Regions from separate parts of the Pseudoalteromonas sp. SaAl2 genome, predicted to be linked through region 2. Evidence: predicted binding sites of a transcription regulator. Region 2 holds the regulator's gene; the other holds the start of a gene.
The links. Region 2 encodes MetJ, which represses methionine synthesis genes. Its sites were predicted from a motif close to TAGACGTCTAGACGTCTA; they were not measured.
Positions count from the first base shown of each region.

Region 1 (16,310 bases), 220 kb from region 2:
GTAAAAACGACAACTATTGGACGAATACATCAGACGTAACGGATCCAAGTTTTGCTTGGGTATATACTTTCGATAGAGGCCTTAACAGTTTGCATGCTAAAGCCTCAAATGTTTACTTGCGTTTTGTCCGTTATGAAGAATAGTTAGCTAGCATTTAAGTTAGCTAAAATAGTCTTTGAAAATTTCTAACCGCGCATTTTCTAGCGCGGTTTTTATCTGTGCGCCTTTGATACCTTGGGCAATAAATTGCTGTGGGTTGATCGTTTTGGCTGCATCGGTCGCTTTTATTAACTTTTTCTTATTATTAAAAAACGCCACAATTGGCAACCTCTAAGGCTAAAAGCAATCCTGTGAATCGCTCTGGGCGGCGCCACAAATCAAGTTGATTACAACAAGTAAGTAATTGCTCTGCGCTGATTCTTTTACTCGTTAAAGTTGCTTGATGGGCATTGAGTTGTAATGAGAGATCGCGTACATCATTGGGTAAGCGAATCGTTTCGCTAGTGGCTTTTATGTCATCGGCAGTTAACGAGCTGGTGGCTTGTGCAAACAAGAGTGACTTATCCGTTATTTCTTGGCTTTGTGCATATGCATATCGGTTTTTTTAATTGTTGGTATAGTTCATTGTTCCAGTTATTTGCTAGGGCAGGGCTAATTGCGTTGAGGGCCCCCAGTTGTGCGAGAACATTTAAAAACTCAGCAAACGCACCATCATCGAGTGATTTTTCACATTCAAGCCAAATACGCTCAGCGGTCAACGTATTTAGTTCGCCACGGTTAACCATTTGAGTTAATAATAACTGAGTTTCATCGGCAATGGTAAAGCCTAAATAGTGGTAGCGTGCTGCAAATCGCGCAACACGTAAGATACGTAGCGGGTCTTCACTAAAAGCTTCGGAGACATGACGCAAAATACGATTATCTAAATCTTGCTTGCCACCGTAAGGGTCAACTAAGCTGCCGTCATCGGCTTTAGCTATGGCATTAACAGTTAAGTCGCGACGGCGCAAGTCATCTTCTAGGGTTACATCGGCAGAAAATTCACAGACAAATCCTGTATACCCTTGGCCCTGTTTACGTTCCGTGCGGGCAAGGGCATATTCCTCTTTGCTTTTTGGGTGCAGAAATACTGGAAAGTCTTTTCCAACTTGTTGATAGCCTTGTTTAAGTAACTGCTCTGGCGTTGCCCCTACCACCACGTAGTCACGCTCTTTAACAATTCGCCCAAGAAGTTCATCTCGAACCGCGCCACCGACCAAATAAATTTGCATAACTTACTCTGAATATTAACTGTGCAAACTATTTTACGTTATTTCACTAATAAAACGCTAACAAGGTTTTCACTTAGTGCATTTTTTTGCCATTATAGGCGCTGATTTACTCAGCAAGGAAATTCAGGGTGTATTTAAGCTATTTTGGCTTGTCGGAAAAACCATTTTCAATCGCGCCAAACCCACAGTATTTATTTTTAAGCGAACGCCACAAAGAGGCTTTGGCTCATTTAACCTATGGTTTAGGTGAGGCGGGTGGATTTGTGTTGTTAACTGGTGAAGTGGGCACAGGAAAAACTACCCTTACCCGTAGCTTGCAAGAACAACTGCCAGAAAATACTCAAGTGGCTTTGATCCATAACCCAGCTTTGTCTCAGTTAGAGTTATTGGCCAGTATTTGTGATGAATTTGCCATTGACTACGATGATCAAAATGCCACTTTAAAAACCTTAACGGATGCGATCAAAAAACACTTAGAAGCAAATCACCAAGCGGGCGGTCATACAATTTTGTTGATTGATGAAGCGCAGTTGTTATCACCTGATGTACTGGAGCAGCTCAGACTCCTTACCAATATAGAAACAGATCATAAAAAGCTACTACAAATAGTGTTAGTAGGCCAGCCTGAATTGCAAGCGTTGCTCAAGCGCAATGAATTGCGTCAGTTGGCACAGCGGATCACTGCGCGTTATCACTTGTTACCGCTAACTGAGGGACAAACTATTGCCTATATTAAACACCGTTTATATGTAGCTGGTTGTGAACGGGCTTTGTTTTCAGCTGATGCAATTAAAACAGTGTATGTTGCGACCCAAGGTATTCCTAGGTTGGTTAATTTATTATGTGAGCGTTGTTTGATGGGCGCGTTTTCAAAGCAGCTCATGGTTATAGACAGTGATATTGTCATGCGTTCCGCCGAGGAGGCGTTACCACCCAGTGCAATTAAAAGTGAGTTAAAGAGCGAACAAAGCTCTATTAATTGGTTATTACCTTTAGGTTTTCTTGCTGTGCTTGGTTTGGGTATTGGCTTGTCGTTTATTTTTTAGAAATGGTAAATTATGTCGTATTTATTAGATGCATTAAAACAATCTGAACACCATGATGAAGCATCAGCTTACGATCAAAGTGCTCAGCAACTTAAACAACAACAAGAATTAAAACGATATCGTTTTATTGCTATGTCATTAGGTATAGTTCTCGCTTTAGCACTGACGCTAATAGGAGGGTTTGCGCTTGGGAAGTGGTTACAATCTGAAAAGAACTCAGTTGATAACATTAAAGCACAAGTCAGTGTTGAAGCTCAAGGTGACACTTCAGTTATAAAAGAGCCAAGTGTAGATGTTATTGATGAGCCAACAGATAATAGCACCGTTGAACAGGCTGCATCCAGTGCGCAAGGGCTGCAAGTTAATCAGCCAGCTCAACAAATGATGGTGCCCTCGAGCAACCCTAACCAAACTCAACAATATCAATGGGTACAAGTGCCTGTGAATTCCGTTCCAGCCTATCCACAAAGCCAGCCGATGCTAATACAAACGCCAAATGGTTACCAACAAGTATACAATGTCCCCCCTGTGTCGCAGTACCAAGTGATGGCGAGTCAACAACCACAATTTGCTCAGCCAACTGGAATTAATACCAATTCAAGTAATGTCGATTTAAGTAAGTACAAGGTGTTAGGTAAGCCTATTAGTGAGCCTAATACAGTAACTAAACCTACAACAGTAACAGATGATGAGTTAAATGCAGTACCAAGTGAACTTAAAAATGCCTTTGCTCGAGCTATACAAGACACTGAGCAAACACAGACACATCAAGTGACTCAAGGTACTAAAAATTCATCTTATGCTCAGCCGATAGAGCTGTTACCAGACGGGTTGTTGGCTATTTTGCCTAACATCAAATACCAAGCACATATTTACTCTTCTTCGGTAGAAAAACGCTGGATAAAGCTAAATAATCGTGAGTTGTATGAAGGCGATAGTTTTGGCGACTTTGAAGTGTTAGAAATTACGCCAGAACAAAGTGTGCTTAGTTTTGATGGTTATGAATTTAGTTTAAAAGCCCTGCAAGATTGGCCTGAGTAATAATTATTAGGTGTGGTTTTATTATTTTATGCTTAATAGTAAATAATTATAATAATTACAGTTATTAATTTTATAAAAAAGGGCGCTTAAAAGCGCCCTTAAATAGTTAGTCGTTAACTTTACTCGTCGTCTTCAACCAAGGTCATCAGTGATGTATTACCACCTGAGGCCGTAGTATCAATACTTATAGTCTTCTCAGTTACTAAGCGCTTAATAAGCGTATCGTAGTACTCAGAGCTTATTACTGGCAAGATTGCGCCTTTGCGCTGTGCTAGCTGTTGGCTAAAGTAACCTAGACGCGACGAACGCGCAGCAACTAAAGCGCCGGCTAAATGAGGGTGGGCTAAAAGAGCTTGTAACTGGTTCGGTTTAGCTACTTGGAATACACCTTCTGCAACGCCTGTAGAGATAAATTTATCTTTAAACGCCACTGCTTCGTCATAAAATAATTCTGACGCTACAGTGATCACGGTATTACCCGCTGCAAGAGCCGTAATGATTGAGATAGCCCAAAAGTTAAATGATGTGCTCTTATCGGCATAACATACCACGCAACCACGTGCTTCGAGGTGCAAGGTATTTGATTCACCCGTTGGCCCTGGCAGTGTCGTAAATTTACGCATGTGCTTTTCTAGACGGTTAAGCTGAGCTCGCGCATCGGCAAGTGTTAACGCTAAATCGTCGGCAAGCTCGTCGATAATATCAACGGTAGCAACTTTTGCGAGTAACTGACGTACAGCCGAAACACGGTCATTTAGTGGGGTTGCGCGCCAAATTTTTTCATCGCGTAGTGAGTTTGCCATTAACTTATCAACTTGTTCGTTTGCACCTGAGTAGTGGTGTAAATCAAGCTCGTCTGGAGTTAGGTTTGTCATTTGCACGTTATCTGGTGATGCTTTTTCTTTCACTAAACGTTGTAAGTAGTTAGGCCCACCGGCTTTTGGACCAGTACCTGATAACCCACGACCACCGAACGGTTGCACACCAACAATTGCACCAATCATGTTACGGTTAACGTAGACGTTACCTGCACGCGACATCTTAGCTAGGTACTCACAACGCTCTTCAATGCGAGAGTGAATGCCCATGGTTAAGCCAAAGCCAGTCCCATTAATTTGATCAATAACACTGTCAAGCTCAGTCCCTTTAAAGCGAATAATATGCACACATGGGCCAAATACTTCACGTTTAAGTACTGATAAGTCTTTGATTTCGTATAAACGAGGTGCAAAGAAATAAGCGCCATTTTCACTGTTATCAGGAATGTCACATTGATAATGCAGTGTCGCGTTACCTTTTAAGTATTCAACATGGTCGTTTAAGCTTTTCAGTGCTTTTTCGTCTATTACCGGACCAATATCAGTCGAAAGCAAAGAAGGATCGCCTACGTGCAACTCTTTAAGTGCACCTTTGATCATCTCTATCACGCCATCAGCAATGTCTTCTTGTAAAAATAATACTCGAAGTGCTGAACAACGTTGACCGGCACTTTGAAAGCCTGAACTAATGACATCATCAACCACTTGCTCTGGAAGTGCAGTTGAATCAACGATCATACAGTTTTGGCCACCGGTTTCTGCGATTAGCGGTACTTGAATATCGTTACGTGCAGCTAATGTTTGTGAAATGATAGTGCCTGTTTCTGTCGAACCTGTGAACATAACTGCTTGAATACGCTCATCAGGTACGATTGTTTTACCGACTTCACTACCGCGGGCAATAACTGGTTGCACAACATATTCAGGAAGACCAACAGAGAGCATTAGCTCAATGGTGCGAAGCGCAATATAGCTTGTTTGTTCAGCAGGTTTTGCGATTACTGTGTTACCGGTCACGATGGCCGCAGCGACTTGACCTAAGAAAATCGCAAGCGGGAAGTTCCATGGGCTGATACATAAGATCACACCACGCGCTTCAAAGCGTTCATCTTCGCTAAGCTCCTCTGCACGGGCTGCGTAGTAACGGCAAAAATCAACGGCTTCACGCACTTCGTCAATACCGTCTTGAGCAATTTTACCCGCTTCTTTAATACAAATAGCTACTAGCTCATCGTGGTGACGTTCTAAAATATCCGCAATACGACGTAATAAGTTAGCACGCTCTTTAACTGGTGTTTGCGACCAAGATTCAAACGCAGTTTCGGCGTTTTCAAGTAAAGTGAGCATTTCATCGCTGTTTTGCAGTTTTACATGACCAATGACTTCTTTGTGATTGGCTGGATTTTTAACCGCAAGTGCACCTTCAGGTACATCACTTTCGTTTATACGGTGTTCTTCAAACCACGAATCTAGGTTTTCTTTAAATGGCGTAATAACGTTAATGTCTGTTAAATCCATGCCTTTTGAGTTAGCACGTTCTGCGCCATATAAATCAATTGGCATTTTGATTTGAGTATTGTACTTATTACGTAAACCTTGCAGTGTTTCAACGGGATCTGGCAGTAATGCTTCTACTGGCTGAGTTGTATCAACAATAGCGTTTACAAATGATGAGTTAGCGCCATTTTCAAGTAAACGACGTACTAAGTAGGCAAGTAAGTCTTCGTGTTGACCAACAGGTGCATAAACACGGCATTGAATTTTTTCTTGCGTTACGATTTGGTCAAATAAAGATTCACCCATACCGTGTAAACGTTGGAATTCAAATCCATCGTGATCGCCTTTAGCAACTTCTAAAATAGTCGCTGCTGTATAGGCGTTATGTGTGGCAAATTGTGGGTAAAGCACGTCACGGGCTTCAAGCATTTTAATTGCACATGCTTTATAGGAAACGTCAGTCGTTGCTTTACGGGTAAATACTGGGTAGTGGTCTAAACCATCTTGTTGAGTGGTTTTGATTTCTGTGTCCCAATATGCACCTTTTACTAAACGTACCATTAACTTGCGACCAACACGGGTAGCAAGATCAGTTAGCCATTCAATAACAAAAATCGCACGCTTTTGATAAGCCTGTACTGCTAAGCCAAAGCCATTCCAACCTGCTAGGTCTTCATCGCTAAATACCGCTTCAATAACATCGAGTGAAATATCTAAACGATCAGCTTCTTCAGCATCAACGGTAAAGCCGATATCATAACTTTTAGCAACAAGCGCCAGCTCTTTAAGCTTAGGCACAATCTCTTCCATTACACGTTCTTTATGAGTGAACTCATAGCGAGGGTGAATTGCAGAGAGTTTTACAGAAATACCTGGACTCTTAATTGGGCCACGGCCATTTGCTGCTTTACCAATCGAGTGAATCGCATTTAAATAACTTTGATAATAACGCTCAGCATCTTTCATAGTGCGTGCGCCTTCACCTAGCATATCGTATGAATACACATAGCCTTTACGCTCGGTTTCTGCTGCACGTTCAATCGCTTCGTCAATGGTACGGCCCATAACGAATTGCTTACCCATGATCTTCATCGCAAAGTTCACAGACTTACGAATTACTGGCTCACCTAAACGGCCAATGGTTTTTTTCAACACGCCAAATTGCTGTTCTTTGGTTTTGTCTGTGTAGTTAACCATTTTACCGGTAACCAGAAGACCCCAAGACGATGCATTAACAAATAAAGAGTCGCTGCTGCCTAAATGTGAGCTCCAGTCGCCTTTTGCTAACTTGTCGCGGATAAGGGTATCTTGAGTTGCTTTATCTGGCACACGAAGCAAGGCTTCTGCCAAACACATTAGTACCACACCTTCTTCACTCGAAAGTGAAAATTCATTTAAAAGTGCATCAACACCGCTTTGACCATCTTGATCTTTACGAATATTGTGAACTATTTGACGCGCACGTTCCCATGCACGACTACGGGCTTTAACGCCTACTTCGGCAAGGGGTAAAATATGATCAATTACTGCATTTTCGTCAATGCGGTAAAAGTCACGGATTTTTTTGTCGAATTGGACACGTTGTAGTCAAATCGCCGTTGAATAACATAAGTAACCTCAAAAGTGTGGAGTCTTGCAGCTAAAAAAGTTTGCTGCTCGATTATCATGTTGTTTAATGCGTGCATTCTAATTAAATTCCAGCAGAATATGCTGGTTAAATTTCCCGATTTACGATAATTTACAGGGCATACCTTAAACTTATCCGCATAAAATTCTGTTATGACAAGTCCCAATAGATTACGCCTGCTTGATCGTATCGATTTAGCAATTTTAGACGTTCTGCAAAAAAACGGCAGAATTTCTAATGTTAACCTCGCAAAGCAGGTTAACTTAAGCCCTAGCCCGTGCTTAGACCGTGTCAAACGACTTGAGCAAGAAGGCTATATAGAAGGTTATTTTGCAAAGCTTAGCGAAGCAAAACTTAATCAGAGCTTATTAGCGCACGTACAGGTGTCATTAGTAACATCGAATACGGCTGTATTTAAAGTGTTCCGTGAACATATCTTAAAAATAGATCAGGTTGTTGAATGCGACATGGTCGCTGGTGGCTATGATTATCTTTTAAAAATACGGGTGTCTGATATGGACGAATACCGTCAGGTATTGGGTGATTTAGTCGATATTCCTGGAGTAGGAACCCACCATACCTATATGGTGATTGAAAAGATAAAACAAGATAAAGGCTTGAGGTTGGATTAACCTTTTGTAATGAGTTTATAAATAAAAAAGCACCCGAGGGTGCTTTTTTAGTATCAAATATATGTAGCTATCGCTTATGCCCAACCGTCGTAACGTTTACGACGAGATAATACAATAGTTAAGATAATCCCTAAGAACAAACCAATAAATGCAATTGCGCCACCATAGGTAAGTAATTGACGCTTCTCTTTTGCACCCGCTTGTTGTTTTTGCGTACGTTCAGCATTTAAGGTGCTTTTAAGTTTAGTTATTTGCTCAGACAGCACGGTATTTTGGTCTGTCAGTGTTTGATTTTGCTCTTGTAGTTGTGGCAATTCAATTTGTGCTTGGCGAAGTTGTTCTTGCATTGATGCCATTTCTTCACTCAAAGTACGGTACTGTTGATGAATTCCTGCTGCTTTTGACACAAACTTAGCTTCAACCCAGCCTTCACGCTCTTTATCATCAATAACTTTGATAAAGCCATTTTCTTCTGCTGATAATTGCGTCAACTTTGTACCTGCATCAACTGAGCCAATAATTCGGTAGTTTTTACTCGAACCCGAATGCATAAACGTATATAGGTTATCAACAATATAAGCCGTATTGTCGTCGCTTGCTGCATTGGCTTCTTCAGCGTGGCTTACAAAAGCAACCGCACTTAGTAATAAAGCTAATAAATAATGTTTTAACATCAATCTACCCTGTTAATGTAACCGTGATTGTTACGGCAATTTATTCGTATAAGTATAGAGATAGTATGGATTTAGCACGCCAATAGCAAGGCTGATATTGTAATCGCTTTACATTGGAGAAGGGGAAATCTCACTAAAAAATTTGCATTACAGCTGTGCTTTGTTTATTTTGAGCTCTTATTTATTTTAAAGGTAATCCTCAAGCCTAATGGATACTGAGATAGAACTGAAGTTTTTGGTGTCAGATGCCGTTGTTCCACTGATCCCCGCGTTAATTACTCAATTTGCAAAAACCGTTACAAATAAGCCTTCTCGAAGTTTGCAAAATGCATACTACGATACGCCAAGTCGTGAGCTTAGAGCGCTTGATATTGGTTTTAGAACGCGTTGTTCTGATAGCCAATGTGAGCAAACAATTAAGCTTGCAGGTGAAGTGATGGGGGGCTACATCAACGCCCTGAATATAACTTACCACTTGAGAGCAATCGTCCAGACATTAGCGCTTTTGATAGCAGTATCTGGCCTCATGGTATGCAAGTGAGCGCAATTGCAGCAAACTTATATCCTATTTTCAGTACTAACTTTATTCGCCGTACTTGGTTAATCGAAACCGACAGCGGTGCAAAAATTGAAGTGGTTTTAGACAAAGGAGAAATTTCAGCATCTGGGCAAATGGAACCAATCTGTGAACTTGAAATTGAGTTGGTGGAAGGCAGCCGCGATGAACTCTTTGCCTTAGCTGACAAATTAGTGGCACAAAATAATATCCGCTTAGGTTTATATTCAAAGGCCGCAAGGGGCTACCGTTTAGCGGATGAAAAACCGCTAAAGCCGAGTAAATCTATAGGCTTTGTATCATTGCCTAAAAAGCCAACGCAAGAACAAGCATTAATAGCAGCGATTGGCTTTGGCATTCGTTTTGTGCAAAAGCATGAACAATGTTATTTCAATAAACCAAGTTTAAAAACACTTAAGCGTGTAACAGATGGTATTAGCTTAATTCGCCATACATTTTGGTTGTTTGATGACATCGTTGATAAAAGCACCACTGAATCTTTGCGGGTGGAGTTAAAATGGTTGTTAAGCGAGCTTGCTTGGGTAGAAAACGCTATTCAGTTAAAAACGTATACTTCAAAACGCCACGCTTACTATAAAAAAATAAACAGTGCACCTGAGCTAACTCAAGTCATAAATGACTTAAAAGAGTTACAGCCGAGTATTGATGATATTAATAAACTGTTTCATACCGCACGCTATAACCGACTATTATTAGCTTTAACCACTTGGCTTGTTAATAAGCAATGGCGTAAGAGCTGGAGCCAAGCAGAATATCAAGCTGCTGAGCAACCTGTGGCTGATATTGCAAGCCGATTATTTAATAAAGATTGGCAAGACTTACATCAATTACTACCAGAGCAACAAGCTATTAGCTCTAAAGAGTACTTAAATCTTAGGGCACGTTTAGAAAACAGCCTGCTGAGTGGTAATTGTTTAGGTGCGTTGTACGATAAAGAAGAGCGCAGCGAATTTCGTATTCCTTGGTTAGACATTTCTCATGGGATTTATGAGTTAAGTACGCTGGAATACTTAAAGCAGTTATGTGCGGGACAAGACGACGAAGAGCTTGCAAAAATTCAGCGCTGGCTTGAGAAAAAGTCAGAGTTTTTAGTCGCAGCGATGGAGCAAAGCCGTCAAGCGTCCTTTAAAATTCAGCCTTATTGGCAATAAGCGTTTGTAATAAGCAACGCAAAGGAATGTGAATGCTAACTAAATTACTGTTATTTATTACTGCTTTTTATTGTTTAACTGCGCCAGCTCAGGAAAAACAATGGCAGCTATGGAAGCAGCAAGATGGCGCTAGTATTTCCTATAAAAAGCATGAAAACGGCATATTAGAAGTGCGTGGAAGCATCACAGTACATGGCAGTAGTGCTGATGATTTTATGGCGCTATTGAGTGACACGCAGCAAGCTCCGTTATGGATAGAAAATGTCACCTTTGTTGAAGTGCTGTCTCGGCTCAGTAGTTCAGAAACAATAGTATATACGCAGCTTGATTCGCCGTGGCCGGTTACAGATCGAGATATGGTAAGTTATTCTTGCTATCAACGATTGAGCCCCTCTCAAACACAGTTAATAATTACAGCTTATCCTGATTATAAAGCAGAGGTTAACTCAGTAATTAGAATAAAGGATTTAAAAGCCCGTTGGTTATTAGATGAAAAAAATACCGAACAAGGTCGCAGTTTAACCCTTACCCATGACGTTTATGCAGATCCGGGTGGGGCAATCCCGCATTGGATAAGCAATAAAGTTGGTTTAAAAAGCGCTTTAAAAACCTTACTTAGGTTACGTCAAAAGCTCAATACGAAAGAATACACTCCTGCGCTACAGATAAGTCAAGCAGGAGATTGTGCTTAAGGTATTTTGCATTGAGTTCGGGTTATATTGAATTAATAATAAGCTTTTTATTGTTGATGATTAATAAACCGGTAAAATCGACCTTTATCGTTGTTATTCGATTCTGAACAACTTTTGAAAGTTAAGTTTAGATTACGCAAATTTAAGATATAAAAAAATGAATAAACCAGAAATAAACTTAATTAATAAGCCCAACGGCATTGGTCTTGGGCGTATTATTAAAGCAACTAAATGCTCTATTAAAGGCTTTAAAGCAGCGTTTAAAGAAGAGTCAGCTTTTCGAACCGAATTGGCGTTAGGGATTGTGTTATTGCCATTATCATTTTGGTTCGCGCAATCACCACAACATTGGGTAATACTGATTGTTAGCTTTTTATTTTTATTAGTTGTTGAGCTACTTAACTCAGCCATTGAAGCGTTAACCGATAGAGTTGGGGTTGAGTACCACGTACTATCTGGTCGAGCGAAAGACATTGCTTCTGCGGCGGTTAGTTTAGCGTTACTGATATTGATGATCGTTTGGGGGGTCGCTGGGTATGAAAAAGTACTTACATTGATAGGTTAGGAAGTTAGGTAAAACGGCTACGGGCTTCGAATAGATCTTAGCACCGAGTCACTTCTAGCTATTATTTTATAATGACTTCTCTAAAGCGCAGCGCCTCTCAAGCTCTTTGTGAATAAATTACTTAAAGCACATAATCAGCAGACATAAAAAAAGCGCCAAACGGCGCTTTTTTTACATTCACACAAAGGCTGGAATTAAAGGCCAGCAGCGGCGCGAAGTGCGTCAGCTTTATCTGTGCGTTCCCATGGGAATTCATCGCGACCAAAGTGACCATAAGCCGCAGTTGGTTGATAAATAGGACGCTCAAGATCAAGCATTTGAATTAAGCCGTAAGGACGTAAGTCAAAATGTTCACGAATAAGTTCGATTAAACGTGATTCTTCAAGCTTACTTGTACCAAACGTTTCAACACTGATTGACGTAGGCTCTGCAACACCAATAGCGTAAGACACTTGTAGCTCACACTTATCAGCAAGACCAGCCGCTACTACGTTCTTAGCAACGTAACGTGCAGCGTATGCAGCTGAACGGTCAACTTTTGATGGATCTTTACCAGAGAATGCACCACCACCATGGCGTGCCATGCCGCCATAAGTATCAACGATGATTTTACGGCCAGTTAAACCACAGTCACCCATAGGTCCACCAATTACAAAACGGCCCGTTGGGTTGATAAAGAACTTAGTTGCGCTAGTAATTAACTCAGCAGGAAGTACCGGCTTGATAATAGTTTCCATCACCGCTTCTACTAAATCTTTTTGTGAAATGTCTTCACTGTGCTGAGTAGAGAGTACCACAGCATCAATGCCTACTGGCTTGCCGTTTTCGTATGCAAACGTAACCTGTGATTTTGCATCTGGACGTAACCAGTTTAGCTCGCCGCTTTTACGTACTTGCGCTTGGCGCTGTACTAAACGGTGAGAATAAGTGATTGGTGCAGGCATTAGCACTTCAGTTTCGTTACATGCGTAACCAAACATTAGGCCTTGGTCGCCAGCGCCTTGCTCTTCTGGGCTAGTACGGTCAACACCTTGGTTGATGTCAGGTGATTGCTTACCAATCGTGTTTAAAATTGCACATGAGTCTGCATCAAACCCCATGTCTGAATGCGTGTAGCCAATTTCACGCACTGTTTTACGGGTGATCTCTTCAATATCAACCCATGCGCTAGTAGTGATTTCACCACCAACCATCACCATACCGGTTTTTACGTAAGTTTCGCACGCAACACGGGCATGAGAGTCTTGCTCTAGGATAGCATCAAGTACCGCATCAGAGATTTGATCGGCGATTTTATCCGGATGACCTTCAGAAACAGATTCAGAAGTAAATAAATGTTTTGCCATTGTATTTCTGCTCACAAATATTGCGCTTCACAAACGTCGGTATTAGCGCTAAAAAATTAAGGGGCGTATTTTATCTAAAACAAGGTTACTTGCATAGTTTTTTTACGCCTAGACGTCTAAATAAAATTACTAATAACATTTTGTTCTTAAAAAAAATTCATAATGCCCAATTTAATCAGGTTTTTAATTGCACACAGCCCCCACAATAAGTAAGAATGGGTGTTCTTGTTAAACACACAATAACCAGCGCAAATACAGTTAAAGGTAGGAGAATTCATGCCGTCTCGCAAAGAACTTGCAAATGCTATTCGCGTCTTATCAATGGACGCAGTACAACAGGCCAAATCTGGTCACCCTGGAGCCCCTATGGGCATGGCTGATATCGCAGAAGTACTATGGCGCGATTATCTAAATCACAATCCAACGAATCCAGAGTGGGTAGACAGAGATCGATTTATACTCTCAAACGGCCACGGTTCAATGCTTATTTATTCTCTCTTGCACTTAAGTGGTTATGATTTGCCAATTGAGGAAATTAAAAACTTCCGTCAAATGCATTCAAAAACACCGGGTCACCCAGAGTATGGTTATGCACCAGGTATTGAGACTACTACGGGCCCATTAGGTCAAGGGATCACAAATGCGGTAGGTATGGCGATTGCTGAAAAAGCATTAGCGGCACAGTTTAACCGTAAAGGTCACGATATCGTTGATCACTATACTTATACATTCTTAGGTGATGGTTGCCTAATGGAAGGTATTTCTCACGAAGCATGTTCACTTGCAGGTACATTAGGCCTTGGTAAGTTAGTTGCATTTTGGGATGACAACGGTATTTCAATCGACGGTGAAGTGGAAGGTTGGTTTAGCGATGATACACCAGCACGTTTTAAAGCCTACGGCTGGCATGTAGTTAGTGGCGTTGATGGCCATGATTCAGACGCTATCCGTGCAGCCATTGAAGAAGCACGCAGCATCACCGACAAACCAACACTAATTTGTTGTAAAACTGTGATTGGTTACGGTTCACCGAACAAATCAGGTAGCCACGATTGTCACGGCGCACCATTAGGTGAAGACGAAATTAAAGCTGCACGTGAGTTCCTTGGTTGGACCGGTGAAGCATTTGAAATCCCAGCTGATATTTATGCACAATGGGATGGCAAAGAAAAAGGTAAGCAACTTGAAGCGAGCTGGGATGAAAAGTTTGCCGCATACGCAGCAGCACATCCAGAATTAGCAGCAGAGTTCAAACGCCGTACCAGTGGTGAGTTACCAGCTGATTGGAGCGAGAAATCACAAGCGTATATTGAGCAGCTTGACGCAAACCCAGCAAATCCAGCATCACGTAAAGCATCGCAAGATGCATTAAATGCATTTGGCCCATTGTTACCTGAATTTATGGGTGGCTCTGCGGATTTAGCCGGTTCAAACCTAACAATCTGGAAAGGCTCTAAAGGTATCGAAGCAAATGACGCCAGCGGTAACTACATCTATTATGGTGTGCGTGAATTTGGTATGTCTGCGATTATGAATGGTATTGCGCTACACAAGGGCTTTATTCCTTACGGTGCGACTTTCTTAATGTTTATGGAATACGCACGCAACGCTGTACGTATGGCTGCATTAATGAAAGTGCCAAGCATTTTTGTCTATACCCATGATTCAATTGGTTTAGGTGAAGATGGCCCAACTCACCAACCAGTAGAGCAAATTGCTAGCATGCGTTTAACGCCGAACCTAGTTAACTGGCGCCCGTGTGATCAAGTTGAGTCTGCGATTGCTTGGCAACAAGCCATTGAACGTAAAGACGGCCCAACGTCACTTATCTTTACGCGTCAAGGTCTTGCTCAACAAACTCGTTCAGCGCAGCAATTAAGCGACGTGAAAAAAGGTGGTTATGTACTGAGCTGTGATGGCGAGCCAGAGCTTATCTTAATTGCCACAGGCTCAGAGGTGCAATTAGCGCAAGACTCAGCGGCTGAGCTACGTAAGCAAGGTAAAAAAGTACGCGTTGTATCAATGCCATCAACCGATGTGTTTGATGCACAAGACGCTGCATACAAAGAAAGCGTATTACCAGCTGCAGTTTCACGCCGCGTAGCAGTAGAGGCTGGCATTGCAGACTACTGGTATAAATACGTAGGCCTAAACGGCGCAGTAGTAGGTATGACCACCTTTGGTGAGTCTGCACCTGCTAACGAGCTGTTTGAACACTTTGGCTTCACGGTAGAAAACATCGTTAGCAAAGCAAACGAATTGTTTTAATCTTTAACGGTTAAAATTTAAAAGCCCGCACTGTGCTAAACGCAGTGCGGGCTTTTTGTTGGTAGGTTGGGTAGAGCGCAGCGAAACCCAACAGCCTGAGCCGTCAACCAGAACCAAAGCCGTCAGCCATAAGCTTTCAGATCAAAATTATTTGAAGCACAGTGCCAAGGAGAAATCGTAGGAGGGTGCTTCAGCCCCGATTGTTTTGGGAGCTTTATCACCGATTTTATGGCGCTTGCGCCTGATTATTCTTGCCGCTTTTTTCAATTGTTTGTAAGACCTTGTAGGCTTGAAACTTGTTTCGTGCGTTATTTTTATCAAAAGCCTTATGCTTATTTTATAAAATAATGAATTAATACACTTCTTTTTTATAAGGATTAATTAGCTCATTTAGCAATATTTGATTGAAATAGTAGATAGCTGCTTCTAGCTCGCGAGAGTTCATGGGGACAAAATAATTAATTACCCTTAGTAAATCTGAAGCTGTTTTTATTACGCTAGCTAGCTCACTTATGTTATAGCTTCCTATTATGAACCTAAACCCAAAAGGCTCGAAGTCTTTTTGGATTTCATTAATCATTCCTTCTACATATCGTTCAGTTATTTCTTCTTTCTTGACTTCAATGGAATGATTAATGGACTTAATCGCAAATAAAAAGTTTGGAAATTCAATAGGTGGAACTTTGGAGGTAACGTCAAAATTTATTACTTTCTTTGGGGTGTTTTCAGGAAATAAAGCTATGTAAAATATTGATGGGTGGCTTGAGTAATTATTTTGACTTTCAATTGTAATTAATTGTTCTTTCAATGTATCAATAATGTATTCTCTATGCTGAATGAAAATTGAAAAATTGTCTTTACTTTCAACTTGTTTTATTTGTCTCTCCGTTTGAGTAATTTTATACCACAAACCAAAAACACCTGTTACTGAAATTAATACTTTAAAAAGTTCTATAGCTAGTGAGAAGGTATTTGTGATATTTGACCAATTTTCTGGCTTTGAATGAGAAAAAGATAATTGAGGGTAAGTGAAAATAATTTGGGAAATTACTAAAAGAGTTGGAAGAAAAAAAGTTAAAAAACTTAGGTATATTAATGTCTTAAA
Region 1 covers NZ_CM129605.1:2,837,889-2,854,198, reverse strand. Annotated here, with positions in the region: gene ACU8V8_RS13495 (Lcl C-terminal domain-containing protein) at 1-143, shown strand, start outside; gene ACU8V8_RS13490 (hypothetical protein) at 160-318, opposite strand; gene ACU8V8_RS13485 (hypothetical protein) at 305-553, opposite strand; partial or broken gene ACU8V8_RS13480 (tRNA nucleotidyltransferase) at 642-1,271, opposite strand; gene ACU8V8_RS13475 (ExeA family protein) at 1,400-2,317, shown strand; gene ACU8V8_RS13470 (general secretion pathway protein GspB) at 2,330-3,358, shown strand; partial or broken gene putA (bifunctional proline dehydrogenase/L-glutamate gamma-semialdehyde dehydrogenase PutA) at 3,478-7,282, opposite strand; gene ACU8V8_RS13460 (winged helix-turn-helix transcriptional regulator) at 7,453-7,932, shown strand; gene ACU8V8_RS13455 (TIGR04211 family SH3 domain-containing protein) at 8,007-8,606, opposite strand; partial or broken gene ACU8V8_RS13450 (CYTH and CHAD domain-containing protein) at 8,815-10,334, shown strand; gene ACU8V8_RS13445 (START domain-containing protein) at 10,367-11,026, shown strand; gene ACU8V8_RS13440 (diacylglycerol kinase) at 11,184-11,591, shown strand; gene metK (methionine adenosyltransferase) at 11,786-12,937, opposite strand; gene tkt (transketolase) at 13,214-15,205, shown strand; gene ACU8V8_RS13425 (hypothetical protein) at 15,558-16,310, opposite strand, start outside.
Region 1: a site for MetJ is predicted at 13,039-13,056, ahead of metK (methionine adenosyltransferase). Genes of this name have one in related genera too.

Region 2 (16,310 bases):
CTCCAGCGCACTTTTTGTGCAAGCTTACTGGTGCTTAGGTAATCAATCATTTGTGCTAAATATTGGTGCAATAATTGACGATCAAGCGCTTGAATATGTAATTGAAAACGGTATTTTCCTGCTATTTTTTCAAGAGGAGCAGGAATTGGACCTAGCAATTGTATACCAGTTACACCGTGCACAGGAACTAAATCAGTTAAAAAATCCACCACCTGCTTAACGTTATGCCCTTGGGCGCGGACAATGGCCATATTGGTGATTGGGGGCAGTTGTGCATCTTCACGCTCTTGTAATGCAAAGCGGGCAAAATCTTGATACCCATTATTAACTAAGTCTTGTAATAATGGGTGCTCAGGAAAGTGTGTTTGCAATAAAACATGGCCAGGCTCTCCGCTTCGTCCTGCTCGCCCTGCAACTTGTGTAACCAGTTGAGCTAAATGCTCGGTCGCACGAAAATCACAGGAGTATAAGCCGCTATCTACGTCTAAAATAAGCACTAAGCTGACATCGGGAAAATGATGTCCTTTAGCGAGCATTTGCGTACCCACTAAAATTCGTGCGCCGCCTTGATTAATATCATCAAGGGCTTTTTCTAAGCTTCCCTTGCGCCTAGTTGAATCACGATCAATCCGGCTGATAGGAATATCAGCAAATTCGTTTGTTAAAAATTCTTCTATTTGCTCGGTGCCTTTGCCATTTGGAAATATTTGCGTGCTGCCACAGTCGGGGCATTGATGTGGCACTCGTTCTTGTTCGCCGCAGTGATGGCAAATCATTTGGCCTATGGCTTTATGAAACGTAGCGCTGGTGCTGCAGCGCGAGCATTCACTGAGCCAACCACATTCATGGCAAATTAGCGTAGGTGAAAAACCACGGCGATTTAAAAATACCATTACTTGCTTACCACGGTTTAAGTGTTGGCGCATTGTGGCAAGACTTGCATGGGCAATGCCTGCTTGATCTGGCTGACCTTTCATATCTAACAGCTGAAACTTGTTATCTGTACTGGTTTGCGCACGCTGAGTTAAGCTTAGCAGCTGGTATTTGCCATTAACGGCTTTGTGTAGGGTCTCTAATGCGGGCGTTGCTGAGCCCAATATTAATGGAATTTTGTGTTGATAAGCACGATACGCTGCTAAGTCTCTAGCATGGTAGCGTAAGGTATCTTGCTGTTTGAATGAGCTATCGTGTTCTTCATCAACAATGATCATACCCAGCTTTAAAAATGGTAAAAATATACTCGAACGTGTCCCTATCACAATGGCGCAACTGGCTTTTTCACAAAAACGCCATGTTTGCAGGCGTTCGTTATCAGTCAAGGCTGAATGCCAAAGCATAATAGGAGTATCAACAAAGCGGCGGCGAAAGCGGTTAACGGTTTGTGGTGTTAAGCCAATTTCAGGCACTAGTACGAGTGCTTGCTCGCCCCGTTTTAGTACTTCTTCTAGGCATTGTAAGTAAACTTCGGTTTTGCCACTGCCGGTTACACCCTCAAGTAAAAAGCTATTAAAACCTGTGCTTTGGTTTATTGATGTACAGGCAACGGCTTGCTCTTTGTTTAATACGGGTTTGGTACCAATTTGTGGCGCTTGTTGTTGCCATTGATTATCGTGTTCAATAGTTTGGCTAATAAGCTCTTTTGTCAGCAGACTATCAATGGTTTTTTTATTAAACCCGAGCGCTTTTAATTCGGTGAGTGATGATTTTCCTGATTCTGCTAATTGCTTCAATAGTCCTAGTTGGCTTTTGGCTTTTAAAGACGGAAGCTTGGCGCCTTTTTCAGTTAAGGCGACCATGTTAATACTGCTTTTATCAGGGCATTCGCCTTGGCGTAATGCGCCAGGTAACGCAATATGTATTGTTTCGCCTAATGGGTAGCAGTAATAGCGGGCGGTAAAGCGTAATAAATCAAGGTGCTGTACAGATAAAATAGGCTCTTCATCAATCACCTCTAAGAGTGCTTTAATTTTATCTTTTGGCACGTCTGTGGTGGTTTTTAGTGCAAGCACCACCGCGACTTTCTTTTGATTACCAAATGGCACAATAACCCGAGTGCCAACTTGTGGCGTTACTGATAAACCGTTAAGTTGTTCCGGTAGGCTGTAATCAAAAGTACGCTGTAGCGGAACTTTTATAGCAACTTCAACAAAACTCATAGCAACTCAACAAAAACCAACAAGACAGCTAATGTACTAAAGTTACGATAAAAAACCTATCAGCAAATGCTGGGTTTAAAGTTTTTGCTCATTTAATTAGCAAAAAACGCATTTAAAGCTTGTGGCGAGGGGGGTTGTTGCTTAGAATACGCGTCCAATTATTTTGATTTAAACGACGTATGGTGCCAGACTTCGGGTTTGGAGAGCGATGCGGCCTTAACTAGAGGTTTCTATGAAAGAAGGTATTCACCCTAAGTACGAAGTAATTTCAGCAACTTGTTCATGCGGAAATAAATTCGAAACTAGTTCTACACTGTGTAAAGACATCCACTTAGACGTATGTTCTGCGTGTCACCCGTTTTACACTGGTAAGCAAAAGATTTTAGACACAGGTGGCCGTGTTGATCGCTTTAACAAGCGTTTCGGTGCACTTAGCAGCAAGTAATTTCTGCTTTCGTGTTAAGAAAGGCACCTTCGGGTGCTTTTTTTGTGCTCATGATTTATAAAAAGTAACGGTAACTCAGTTCATTCCCTAAATTTACGTAGACTTAAATTAGAAAATCTTCCTTTGTGTATTACTTTGTTGCCAGCGATATAGACAATTTATAGCAATATTATTCTGACTAATATTTCTGTTTTTTATAATGATTATAGTTGGTGAAACACAGACAAACCCTAATTAATTCACTATATTAATTATTAATATAAATTACATTGCTGCTATTACTGTATCTAAAATGGGCTAAATTGCAGTTATTTGTCGCTATCGTCGATTATTGTTGTTGTTTTTTAGTTTGTTCAAGTTGCAGTACTATTTGCTTTAAATTCATGCAAACTTAGCTGGGTTTTTTGATGTTTTGTTAGTGTTTTAATCATGCGTTTTTAGAATTATTTACTAAAAATGCTGGCAAAACGCATAAAATTAACTGATATAGCTTATAACAGGATAGACCTGATATTGCTTGAATTTAATTATAATATAGGTATTGTTCGCTAAGAACTGCTCACTCTCACTTTAAATTTAACTTACTTGCAGGATAAAATCGCGTTATGTCAGACTTTCGTGAACAAGCATTACATTACCATGCTCACCCCGTTCCAGGAAAAATCAGCATTGAACTTACTAAGCCAGCTGAAACCGTTAATGATCTCGCTCTAGCTTATAGCCCAGGTGTTGCTGAACCAGTGCGTGAAATTGCAGCCGATCCAGCTAATGCATATAAATACACGGGCAAAGGTAATATGGTGGCTGTTATTACTAATGGTACCGCTATATTAGGCTTAGGTAATCTAGGGCCACTGGCGTCAAAACCAGTAATGGAAGGTAAGGCATTATTATTTAAGCGTTTTGCAGGTCTAGATTCAATTGATATTGAAGTTAAGCATCGCACAACTGAAGATTTCATCAATACTGTGGCCAATATTGCAGATACGTTTGGCGGTATTAATCTTGAAGATATTAAAGCGCCAGAATGTTTTGAGATTGAAAAAGCATTAATTGAGCGCTGTAGTATTCCAGTTTTTCATGATGACCAACATGGTACTGCGATCGTAACTGCTGCGGGTATGATTAATGCGCTTGAAGTACAAGGCAAAAAAATTGAAGATGCGATCATTGTATGTTTAGGCGCTGGTGCAGCTGCTGTAGCATGTATGGAACTACTTATTAAATGTGGCGCTCTGCGTGAGCACATTTACATGCTTGACCGTAAAGGGGTTATTCATACACGTCGCGATGATTTAAATGAATATAAACAACTATTTGCAAATAATACAGATAAACGTACGTTACAAGATGTAATAGCCGATGCAGATGTGTTTGTTGGTGTATCAGGTCCGAACTTGTTAGATCCAGAAGATTTAAAGCTAATGGCCGACAAACCAGTTATTTTTGCATGTTCCAATCCAGATCCTGAGATTGCGCCAGAGCTTGCACACGGTGCCCGTAAAGATCTTATAATGGCGACAGGGCGATCCGATTATCCGAACCAAGTAAACAATGTTTTATGCTTCCCATTTATCTTCCGTGGTGCGCTTGATGTTCGTGCAAGCCAAATCAACGATGAAATGAAGATTGCAGCAGTAGATGCCATTCGTAGCATTGCGAAAGAGCCTGTACCTGCAGAAGTATTAAAAGCAGCGGGTGTTGATTCTCTTGAATTTGGCCCTGAGTATATTATTCCAAAACCAATGGATCCGCGTTTGTTGCCACGTATAGCAAAAGCGGTAGCGCAAGCGGCTATTGATTCAGGTGTTGCGCAAATCGATATGCCTGAAAATTATATGGCTTAGATTGAAACGCTCAAGCAATAAAAAAACCTCAGCAATGTTAGTTGTTGAGGTTTTTTTGTATCCAATTCCTGAAGGCAGGAATGCAAACCGTAACTTAATCTTCGTTAAGTACAGGTACTTCAAGTCCCATTTCGAGCATGATTTTCTTCACTTCTTCAGGTACTTTCTCAGGGTTGTCTTTACGCAAGTCTTCGTCGTTTGGCAGTGGTTGCCCAGTAAAAGCGTGTAAAAATGCTTCACAAAGTAGTTCGCTGTTAGTCGCGTGTCGTAGGTTGTTAATTTGACGGCGGGTGCGCTCGTCGGTTAACACTTTTAGCACATTAAGTGGGATAGACACGGTGATCTTTTTCACTTGTTCTGATTTTTTACCGTGTTCTGCGTATGGGTGAATATATTCACCGTTCCATTTAGCCATAAGAAGTATCGTTGCCTCAGGTTGTTAGTTGTTTGCATAGCCTATTTGCTTTGCAAAGATGCGGAAATTCTATCGTTTTAAAAAAGATAGTCAAACACTTGTTATTTAGCCATCTAGCGAGCTAAATATCTTTACTGCTAATAAAGCTCCAGTTGCACCACAAATGCTTTGACTTATGGGGACTGATCCTCTAACCTTTTAGACGTCTAAACATCCATTTATTGTAGGTGACGTTATGAGTCAAAAGAACAAAGCAACTATCGCGGTACGAAATGGTATCGATGCTGATAAACATCATGGTGCTGTTGTGCCGCCTCTTCATTTATCAACAACCTATTCATTTGCTGATTTTGATACTAAACGCCAATACGATTATGGCCGCAGTGGTAACCCAAACCGCGATATTCTAGCTGAGACGCTGGCTGAACTTGAAGGAGGCGTTAAGGGAATTATTACGGCCACGGGTATGTCGGCAGTACATTTAGCGACCCAACTACTTAATAGCGATGATACTTTAGTCATTCCTCATGATTGTTATGGTGGCAGCTACCGTTTATTTACCTCTCTTGAGAAGCGTGGGTTATTAAAGTTAGTGGTTTTAGATTTAACGAAAACCGAAAATCATAAAAAATTATTGAAATTAAACCTAAATTAATTTGGATAGAAACCCCGAGTAATCCAATTTTACGCCTGACCGATATTAAAGCAATTACTACTATTGCTAAGCAATGTGGTGCACTTGTTGGCGCAGATAACACCTTTTTATCGCCGGCATTACAAAATCCAATCGAATTTGGTGTCGATATTGTAGTGCATTCGACAACCAAATATATCAATGGTCATTCTGACGTAGTCGGTGGGGCAGTGATTGCTGCAAGCCAAGAGTTAGGTGATGAGCTTGCGTGGTGGGCAAATAATATTGGTATTACCGGTGCGCCGTTTGATAGTTATTTGACCTTACGTGGTTTACGTACACTTAATGTGCGTTTACGTCAGCACCAAGAAAATGCGTTTATCATAGCGCAATATTTAGAAGATTCTCCTTATGTAAGCCAAGTTTATTATCCTGGTCTTGAGTCACATCCACAGCATGAGTTGGCTAAAGTACAGCAGCGTGGTTTTGGTGGCATGGTGAGTTTTGATATTAAGGGCGATGTAAATGACGCTGCAGCATTTTTAACGAGCCTTGAAGAGTTTAGTTTAGCTGAGTCACTGGGCGGCGTTGAGAGTTTAATTTGTCATCCGGCTACTATGACGCATGCCGGAATGGATGCTACTGCTCGCCTTGAAGCTGGTGTGGGTGACACGCTAATCCGTATTTCTGTTGGTATTGAAGATGTTAAAGATTTAGTGGCTGATTTAGAGCGCGTATTTAATAAAGTAAAGCCAGGTCAAGGTGGTCAAAGTGAGCAAGTTGTTGCGCAGCAAGCTACAGCTAAACAGCAAGATCAGCAATCAAGCTCATTTAAACTAACGCCTGCACATACGGCATTGTGGTAAGAATAATGGTTAATATAGTACATAAATTTGGTGGTTCGAGCTTAAGTTCGCCAGAGCGCTATCAAGCAGTCGCGAATATCATTTTAGCGAATAGCGAAGTAGGTGATTGTGTTGTGGTTTCAGCCGCAGGTAAAACAACCAATACTTTGGTTAAATTGTGGCAAAGTTACCAGCAGGGCGATCTGCAAGCTGTTAGCGACATTTTATTATTGTTAGATAATCACCAGCGAACCTTGATTGAGCAGTTATTAACGGCGCAAGCCAAGCAGCAGGCCCTAAGCTTATTGCAGCAAGAGTTGGCGCAATTAGCTGAACAAGCCAAGCTGCAAACCTTGGCGGAGTCAGCTTTACTTGCTCATGGTGAAGTGTGGTCGGCAAGGTTACTTGCAAGTTATTTACAGCAATTAGGCTTAGCTGCAAAGGGTATTGATGCGCGTCAGCTGTTTACCTTAAACGATGGGCAGTTACTGCATCAAAAGAATCAGCTAGCGTGTGCAGAGTTTGTGAGTAAGCAGCATATTAATGTGGTTACCGGCTTTATTGCCAGTGACTGCCAAGGTGAGACAATTACCCTTGGGCGTAATGGCAGTGATTACAGTGCCACATTGTTAGGTAGCTATTGTCATGCGCATCAAGTGTCTATTTGGACCGATACTCAAGGTGTATTTAGTACTGACCCTCGTAAGGTAAATAAGGCGCTTAAATATTCGAAAGTGTGTCGCGGTCAAGCAAATTTATTAGCACGATTAGGTAATCCTGTTTTACATGCTAAAACATTATCACCGTTAAAAAATACTGATATAAAGCTGGTTGTACGCAGCAGTTTTGATACTGAAGCCAGTGCCACTGAAATAGTTAAAGAAGGTTATAGTAAAGCCAAGCGCTTTATCACCACGCTAGAAAACATTGATTTACTGCGGGTGGATCAACTCAATGCAGGTGAAGTTGGGCAGTTGAGTCAGCTTATTCAACATAGTTTGCACCACTTTGTTAAGCAGGGCGATACTTACTTATTAGTACCAGGTAATGCGACTCATCAAATAGTGAGTCAGCTACAAGGGCGTGCTAATATTATTGAGTCAAACTTACATGGCTGCGCTATTGTTGCGCCAAATAACGATATAGCTCATTTATCTGTGCAGGCTTCCTCGTTGCTAAGTGAGCAAAGTTTAGCGCCTCGCTTTAGCCACCAAGATACTGAGTATGCATTACTCTTAACTGACCAAGCAATTGATAGCGATGTATTAACGCTATTACACGACAAGTTAATCAATAAAGGCCAAGAGCTTGCAGTGATCATCGCAGGTTTAGGGAATGTTGGTGAAGTGTTTATTTCACAGCTATCACAACAGCTACATCGCTTAGAACAACATTTTAGTGTGAAATTGGTAGGTTTATTACGTTCTCAGCAAATGTTATTTAGCCCAAGTGGGATTAGCTTGGAGCAATGGCACACGCAATGGGATAACGAAGCCGTTGATTATCAACAGGCTGATTTATTAACGCATATAAGTGAGCTTGATTACGAACATAAAGTGGTGATTGATATTACTGCTAGTGAATCATTTAGCTTAATTTACCCTGATTTTGTTAATTTAGATTGTCATTTGATCAGTGCGAATAAATACGCAGGTACGGCTGATAATGACTGGTATCAAGCATTACGCCACAATCTAGCTGAACGCAATTTATTTTGGCGCTATAACACATCCGTTGGCGCGGGTTTACCAGTTAACTTTGCTTTAGCTGATTTACAAAATAGTGGTGACAAAATCACGCGTATCGAAGGGGTGTTTCTGGTACGTTATCGTGGTTGTGTAGTAGCTATGATGGTAGTGTGCCATTTTCAGATTTAGTACTACAAGCGCAGCAAATGGGTTTTACAGAGCCTGATCCGCGTGAAGACTTATCTGGTCGTGACATGCAGCGTAAGTTACTTATTCTAGCCCGTGAGTTAGGTTTAACGTTAGAGTTAGATGATATTGACTTAACAGCACTGATGCCTGAGCAATTAGCACAAGGCGATTGGCAGTCATTTTTAGATAACAAACAGCAGCTAGACAGCTTTATTGCTGATAAAGCTAAGCAGGCGAGCGAGCAGGGTAAAGTGTTGCGCTATACTGGCGCTTTATCACTTGCTGATAATAAAGTCACAGCGCAAGTTGGATTGGCGTTTGCCACGCAAGGCGATGCCTTAGCTAATTTAACACCAGGCGATAATATCTTTGTGATTAACAGCCAGTGGTACAGTGATAATGCGCTTGTGATACAAGGACCTGGCGCAGGTAAAGAAGTCACAGCAGCTGGTGTGCATTCTGATTTATATTGGTTAATACAAAATCTAAAGTAAAAAGCATGCAATAAAAAAGCGCCAGTCTTGGCGCTTTTTTACGTAGCAGCGATTTTATATCGCGTTTATATCGCGACGATTAAAATAGCTCTTCTTCAGTTTTAGTATCCTCTTCAAATACATCTTCAACGTGCTGCATAACGTATTTTGTAGGGGCGGTGCCTTTTTTGAAATACTCAAAGCGACTAGTGTAATCATTCTTTTGGCTAAGTAAGCCTGTTGCTAGGTCTATACGAATTGACACTAGTCCTTCAGGTGGCTCGATTGGCGCTTCTGGCTGGTTTTTAAGTGCTACACGCATAAAATCAACCCAAGCAGGTTGAGCTGTTTTAGCACCTGACTCAGCGCCTGAAATCTGAGATTTACTCAGGTTACTATTATAGGTAGAGCGACCCAGTGGGTTACCCGGATTATCAAAGCCCACCCAAACAGAAGTCATTACGTTGCGATTAAAGCCGCTAAACCAAGTATCAACGGAGTCATTGGTAGTACCTGTTTTTCCTGATAAGTCGCGACGCTCTAACGCTTGTGCTCGCCAACCAGTACCACTCCAACCCGTTTTATGGGCCCAGCTACCGCCTCCCCAAATCGCACTGTTCATAGCATCAGCAATTAAGAATGCATTTTGCTTAGAAATAATGCGTGGAGCACATGTTACTGCGGATGCATGGCCTGTAGTGGAATCATCAAAAGCATTAGTAGATGGGCTTGTTAAATTACTATTTAAGGCAACATCACCTTCGTTAGCAGCTTCATCAGCGTCACAAGCGAGTTGTGGTTGAGTCTTAAATAGCACATTGCCAGCAGAATCTTGAATTTCACTAATAAAGTAAGGGGTAATTAAATGGCCTCCATTAGCAAACGCGCTCATACCCCGAGCAAGCTCAAGCGGAGTAATTGAGGCACTACCCAAGGCCAACGATTCACTACGGTTGATATCACTATTTTGAAAGCCAAATTTAAGTAAATGATCAGCAGTACGATTGAGTCCAACCCCTCTTAATAAACGCACGGAAATAACGTTTTTAGATTGCGCCAGAGCTCGGCGAATACGAATTGGACCATTATAAACCGCAGGGCTGTTTTTAGGACGCCATGCCACACCTAAGCTTTTATCCCATTGATTTATAGGTGCATCGTTTAAAATAGATGCTAAGGTATAGCCTCTTTCTAGTGCTGCAGAATAAATAAAGGGTTTAATGTTTGAACCTACTTGGCGCTTCGCTTGAACTGCACGATTGTATTGGCTTTGCTCAAAGCTATAACCACCTACAATAGCTTTTATGCGGCCATCATTAGGATCTAGGGATACTAAAGCACTGGCGGCTTCTGGCAGTTGACTAAGTAGATAGCTGCCGTCGTCATTTTTACGCAGCCAAATTTGAGCGCCTGGCGCTAAAATTTCATTGGCTGTTTTTGGCGCAAAACCTTGACGGTAACGAGTGATGAACTTGCGTGCCCATTTTAAATTATCCCAGTTTAGTGTGGCGTGCTCGCCATTTTTTAATAATACATCAGCGCTTTTTTCGCCTACCTCTAATACTGCGGCGGCCAACAGCGGGCCTATTTCTTTGATGGGAGCAAGTTTGTCTAAAATTGCTTGTTGATCGAGTGGTGATTGTGTCTCATGATCCCATAGATGAACCTCTGCGCCGCGATAGCCATGGCGCATATCATAAGCATGTAGATTATCTACCAGCGCTTTTTGTGCCGCGGCTTGTACGTCTGATTCTACACTAGTGTATACTTTAAAACCGGTATTATAGGCACGTTCGAAACCGTAGCGAGCGACCATTTCGGCACGTACCATTTCCGAAATATAAGGGGCATACAAATCAATTTCAGCTCCATGAAAGCGTGCTGTAATTGGCTGTTTTGACGTTTCATTGAACTCTTGCTGGGTGATAAAGCCCTCGTCAAGCATCCGACCTAGCACAACATTGCGGCGAGCTTTAGCGCGCACAGGGTTACGAATCGGGTTTAATGCAGACGGTGCTTTAGGTAAACCTGCAATCATCGCCATTTGTGCTAAATTTAATTCATTAAGCTCTTTACCATAATAAACTTGTGCAGCTGCACCGATACCGAATGCACGGTTGCCTAATTCGATTTTATTTAAGTAAAGAGCAAGTATTTCATCTTTACTAAGTAGGTTTTCAATATGTAGGGCAATAAAGATTTCTTTTACTTTACGAATATAGGCTTTTTCTCGTGTTAAGAAAAAGTTACGAGCAAGCTGCATGGTGATTGTACTTGCGCCTTGTTTTTTCTCGCCAGTTGATATTAATACTATCGCTGAACGAACTATACCTATAGGATCTATACCAATATGTTCGTAAAATCGTGTATCTTCAGTGGCTAATATTGCATCAATGAGTGGCTGTGGGATCTCATCGATACTAACAGGTATACGGCGTTTCTCTCCAAATTGGTTGATCAACAAGCCGTCTCGAGAGAATACTTGCATGGGAGTTTGTAATTGCACGTCTTTTAAAACTTGCACACTTGGGATATCGGATTTAACGTAATAATAAAGGCTTGCTAATGTAATTAAGCCCAAAAACGTGCAAATGATAAAAAATTGTAAAGTTCGTTTGAATAAAATCACTTATATTTTCCCTAAATGGACTCCCAATTAGAATCGTAGACTGATAGTATATATTGATTAAAAAATGAATAGTATTTTTTCAGATAAAAATTATAACTTGTTTATTCTTAAAACAAAGGCCGAATCGCAAACATGTTAAGCCAACTAATGAATAAGTCTTCATCAATGATGATAGGGATAGATATCGGTTCGCACGCTATTAAAGCTGTGTTACTGAATGAAACGGAAACCGGCTACCGCCTAGAGGCCTTAGCAATTGAACCTATGCCAAAAGGAACAATGTCCGAACGAAATATTCAGGACATTGAAGCGATTGGTAATATTATCACTAAATTGAAGCGTAAATTACCTAAATCGGCAAAATTTGCGGCGGTTGCTGTTTCCGGACAAACAGTGATCACCAAAGTTATCTTTATGGACGTTACGTTAAGTGATGCCGAACTTGAGTCGCAAATTGAAATTGAAGCCGATAGCTTAATTCCATACCCGCTAGATGAAGTTAGTCTCGATTTTGAAAAACTAGCAACCAATGAAGCCGATCCTACTAAAATGAACGTGTTACTTTCGGCTGCACGAACCGAAAGTGTTGAAGCCCGTGTAGGGGCATTAGAAACCGCAGGCTTAACCGCAAAAGTCGTTGATGTTGAAAGTTATGCGCTTAGCCGAGCCATGGACGTGTATTACCAACAACTGCCCAGCGATGCATTTAATAAATGTGTGGCAATGATTGATATAGGGGCTGTGCTGACCTTAGTAAGTGTGGTACTTGCAGGTGAAACTATTTACACTCGTGACCAAGTGTTTGGTGGCGATCAATACACTAATAGCATTGTTGCTTATTATAATAAAAGCTTTGATGAAGCTGAAATAGGTAAAACAACCGCTGATTTACCGCCTAACTATACGTTTGAAGTATTAGCGCCTTTTCAAACTTCACTGTTACAACAAGTTCGCCGTGCTGTACAGATGTTTTTGACTACCAGTGGTAAAGAGCAAATTGATTATATTATTTTGACCGGCGGAACAGCCATGATTAATGGTTTAGATCGCTTGTTAATAGAAGAGCTTGGTATACATACAATTGTTGCCGAACCATTTGAAAATATGGATATATCACCTAGAGTTGATCGTAATGTAATGCAGCGTCACCGAACGCAGTTTGCCATTGCTACAGGGTTGGCATTAAGGAGCTTTTCATCATGCCACATATAAATCTACTGCCATGGCGTGAACAGCAACGTAAACAATCTCAGAATAAGTTTGCCACTACTTTGTTTTTAGTTGTGCTATTGAGCTTTTTAAGTATGTATATGTTAAGTACATATTACGGCAATCTGCGTGATGGACAGAATGTTAAAAATAATTTTTTAACAACCGAAATAGGTCATCTAGATACGCGTATTCGCGAAATTCGTGAGTTAGATAAAAAGAAAGAAAACTTACAACAGCGTATGCGTCTTATTGAGGATTTACAGAGTAGTCGAAATTTAGGTACGCAAATTATGGATGAAGTGGCTAAAATTGTACCTGGTGGGGTTTATTTAACTAAGTTAGAGCGTCGGGGCAGCGCCATTCATGTAATTGGACGCAGTGAATCAAATAACCGCCTGTCAAGCATGTTAAGGCAAGTACAAAACTCTTATCTGTTAGAAAAACCCACTATGCAAGGGATCGTAGCGGGTGAAAAGTCATCTCGCTTACTTAGTGATTTTAATATGGAGTTTTATGTTAAGCCCTTTGATAAAATTGGTGAGGTTAAGCAATGAACCTTGATATCAAAGCCTTAACCGAGATTGATTGGAATGAAATTGAGCTAGAAAATATTGGTGATTGGCCAGTTGTTGTTAAAGTTATTTGTTGTGCTTTTGTAGCAGCTTTGGTGCTATTTTTTAGTTATAGCCTGTTAGTTTCAGACGAAATTGATAGTTACCATAATGCGGTAGCGAAGGAAGTTGAGCTACGCAATACTTATCGCGCAAAATACGCGGTAGCGAGTAATTTAGAGATTTACCGCCAACAAATGGTGGAGATGGAAGATAAGTTCTCACAGCTATTAAAGCGCTTGCCAACGTCTAATGAAACACCTGGTTTACTAGATGATTTAACTTATGTTGGTACCACAAGCGGATTAACCTTCTTAAAGATTGGTTGGCTACCTGAAATAGAAAAAGAATTTTATACTGAGTTACCTATAAAAATAGAAGTGGTAGGTAGTTACCATGAATTTGGTGATTTTGTTGGCAAAGTAGCGCAACTACCTCGCATTGTAAGTTTGCACGATTTTTCAATAACCAGCACAAATACCGGTAAACTTACATTTAGCGTGGTCGCAAAAACCTATCGCTATGAAGGTACAGTTAAGAAGGGAGTGGCTAGAAAATGAGAAAAATAGCTACAATACTTCTTTCAGCTTTTGCTTTAACTGCGTGTAATGATGATATTGCACAGCAGCAAGAATTTATTGATCAGGTTAAGGCCAGCACAACTCCTAAAGTTGAAGAAATACCTAAGTTAACTAAGTTTGAACATTTTGAATACAGCGCACGTCAATTACGCAGCCCGTTTGTTGCGCCACAGCCTGAAATTATTCAAAATAATATGGTGCAAGTGAAGAACTGTTTACACCCTGATCCTGATCGAGCTCGAGAACCATTAGAGAAATACCCTTTAGATAACTTAGCAATGAAGGGGACTCTTGGTTCAGATGGCAGAACATGGGCGTTAATTAAAGCCGCTGATGAATCTTTGCACCGAGTCACAATTGGGGATTACTTAGGTTTATATCATGGTGAAGTGAAAGATGTTCAAAGTGATTTTATAGAGTTACTAGAATTAATACCCGATGGGTCTGGTTGTTGGAAAGAGCGCCTGACTAAGCTTGAAATGTTAGAGGCGACAACTGATGGCGCGAGTTAAAAATAAAAAAGGTAAAATTAAAATGCATAAGGGAGTATCTTGGAGTAACCGCATTCAGCAATCAGTGCTTGGCGTTATTGCCCTTTTTATCACGCAGGCGGCTCTTGCTGAGCCATTACTTTATGACGTTCGGTACAATCCGTTACTTGCAGGAGAAACCGAGTTACAGCTGGTTTTTGATGAAGAGTTAGCGCAGCAACCGACAGTACAAGTATTTAATAACCCCGCCCGCATCGAAATGCGATTCATTGATAGTAATGTAGAAAAGGCTGTCAGCGACGTTGCTATTGACCAAGCAGGAATTGAGAAAGTAACAAGTAAGGTAAGCGACGGTCACTTAATTGTAACCGTACATATGGATCGTTTAAAAATTTACCAAACGACGGTGAATAATAATTTAGTGTCGTTACATGTATCAGACAATATGCTGACTAACTCAAGGTCAGATGCAGCCGAAGCAAGCGCTAACGATACTAGTAATTATATAAACTCGATCCAATCTATTGATTTTCGTCGTGGTGAAAAAGGTGAAGCACGCGTTTTAGTATTTTTACAGGATACCCAAGCGGCGATTGATGTTCATGAAAGTGGTGGAAAAATTATTGCTGAGTTTCATCATACAGATATTTTAGACGACTTACTGTATGAGTTAGATGTGCTCGATTTTGGCACTGTTGTGAGTAAGATTGAGACATTTAAAGAAGACAGTAAAAGCCGCATTGTGATTGAGCCCAATGCTGCTTTTAAATATACATTTCAACAAATCGAAAATGTATTTACTCTGACCGTTGAAAAAGATGCTTCACAACGTTCATTTTTAGATGGTGGCAAAGAGTATCAAGGTCGTCCAATGACCTTAAACTTCCAAGATATTTCTGTTCGTGCGGTGCTACAAATCATAGCCGGCTATAATGATTTTAACCTCGTAACGAGCGACTCTGTAACGGGGAATATCACTTTACGTCTTGATGGTGTGCCATGGGACCAAGCCCTTGACGTGGTATTGCGTGTTAAAGGTCTTGATAAGCGCATGGATGGGTCAATTTTAATGGTGGCACCCTCAGAAGAGTTAGCAGCCAGAGAAGCTAAAGATTTAAAGGCTAAACAACAAGTCGAAGATTTAGAGCCACTATATAGTGAATACATTCGTTTAAACTACGCAAAAGCAGAAGAGTTTGCAGATTTACTAAAAACAGATACCAACAGCATCATTACCCCTCGTGGCAGCGTGTCAGTTGATAAACGTACCAATACCTTACTAATTAAAGATACGGTTAAAAGTATTGAAAGCGTGCGTCGTATGGTTGAAACCCTTGATATTGCCGTTAAGCAGGTTGTGATTGAGTCTCGTATGGTTACTGTACGTGATAATGTTCAAGAAGATTTAGGTGTACGCTGGGGCTTTAGTGATGCTTCAGACAATGGTGGGCTATCAGGTTCACTAGAAGGTGCGCAAGGAATATTTGATGCTGGCAGTTATGATGATATTCCTAGTATTGCTGATCGCTTAAATGTTAACTTACCTGTTTCAAGTGCTGCAGGTAGTATCGGTATGCAAGTAGCTAAACTAGCAAATGGTACGTTACTTGATTTAGAGCTCAGTGCATTAGAAGAAGAAAACCGTGGTGAAATTATCGCAAGTCCACGTATTACTACCGCAAATCAGAAAAAGGCCCGTATAGAGCAAGGTACTGAAATTCCTTATGTGGAGTCTGCTTCAAGTGGTGCGACGACCGTTACATTTAAAAAAGCGGTGCTAAGCCTTGAAGTAACGCCGCATATCACGCCGGACAATAAAGTAATCTTGGATTTAATTATCACTCAAGATACGCGTGGTGATACGGTACAGACACCAACCGGCTCTGCTGTTTCGATAGATACGCAAAAAATTCAGACACAAGTGTTGGTTGAGAATGGTCAAACAGTGGTACTTGGTGGTATATTCCAGCAACAAATCATAAACTCAACGAAAAAGGTTCCACTATTAGGTGATATTCCTTACTTAGGTGTGCTGTTTAGAAGTACGAGTGAGTTTAATGAGAAGAAGGAATTATTGATTTTCGTTACTCCGAA
Region 2 covers NZ_CM129605.1:3,060,841-3,077,150, reverse strand. Annotated here, with positions in the region: gene priA (primosomal protein N') at 1-2,156, opposite strand, end outside; gene rpmE (50S ribosomal protein L31) at 2,389-2,601, shown strand; gene ACU8V8_RS14520 (malic enzyme-like NAD(P)-binding protein) at 3,207-4,448, shown strand; gene metJ (met regulon transcriptional regulator MetJ) at 4,543-4,863, opposite strand; partial or broken gene metB (cystathionine gamma-synthase) at 5,099-6,363, shown strand; partial or broken gene metL (bifunctional aspartate kinase/homoserine dehydrogenase II) at 6,369-8,713, shown strand; gene ACU8V8_RS14500 (penicillin-binding protein 1A) at 8,793-11,321, opposite strand; gene ACU8V8_RS14495 (pilus assembly protein PilM) at 11,454-12,533, shown strand; gene ACU8V8_RS14490 (PilN domain-containing protein) at 12,521-13,087, shown strand; gene ACU8V8_RS14485 (type 4a pilus biogenesis protein PilO) at 13,084-13,704, shown strand; gene ACU8V8_RS14480 (pilus assembly protein PilP) at 13,701-14,237, shown strand; gene ACU8V8_RS14475 (type IV pilus secretin PilQ) at 14,224-16,310, shown strand, end outside.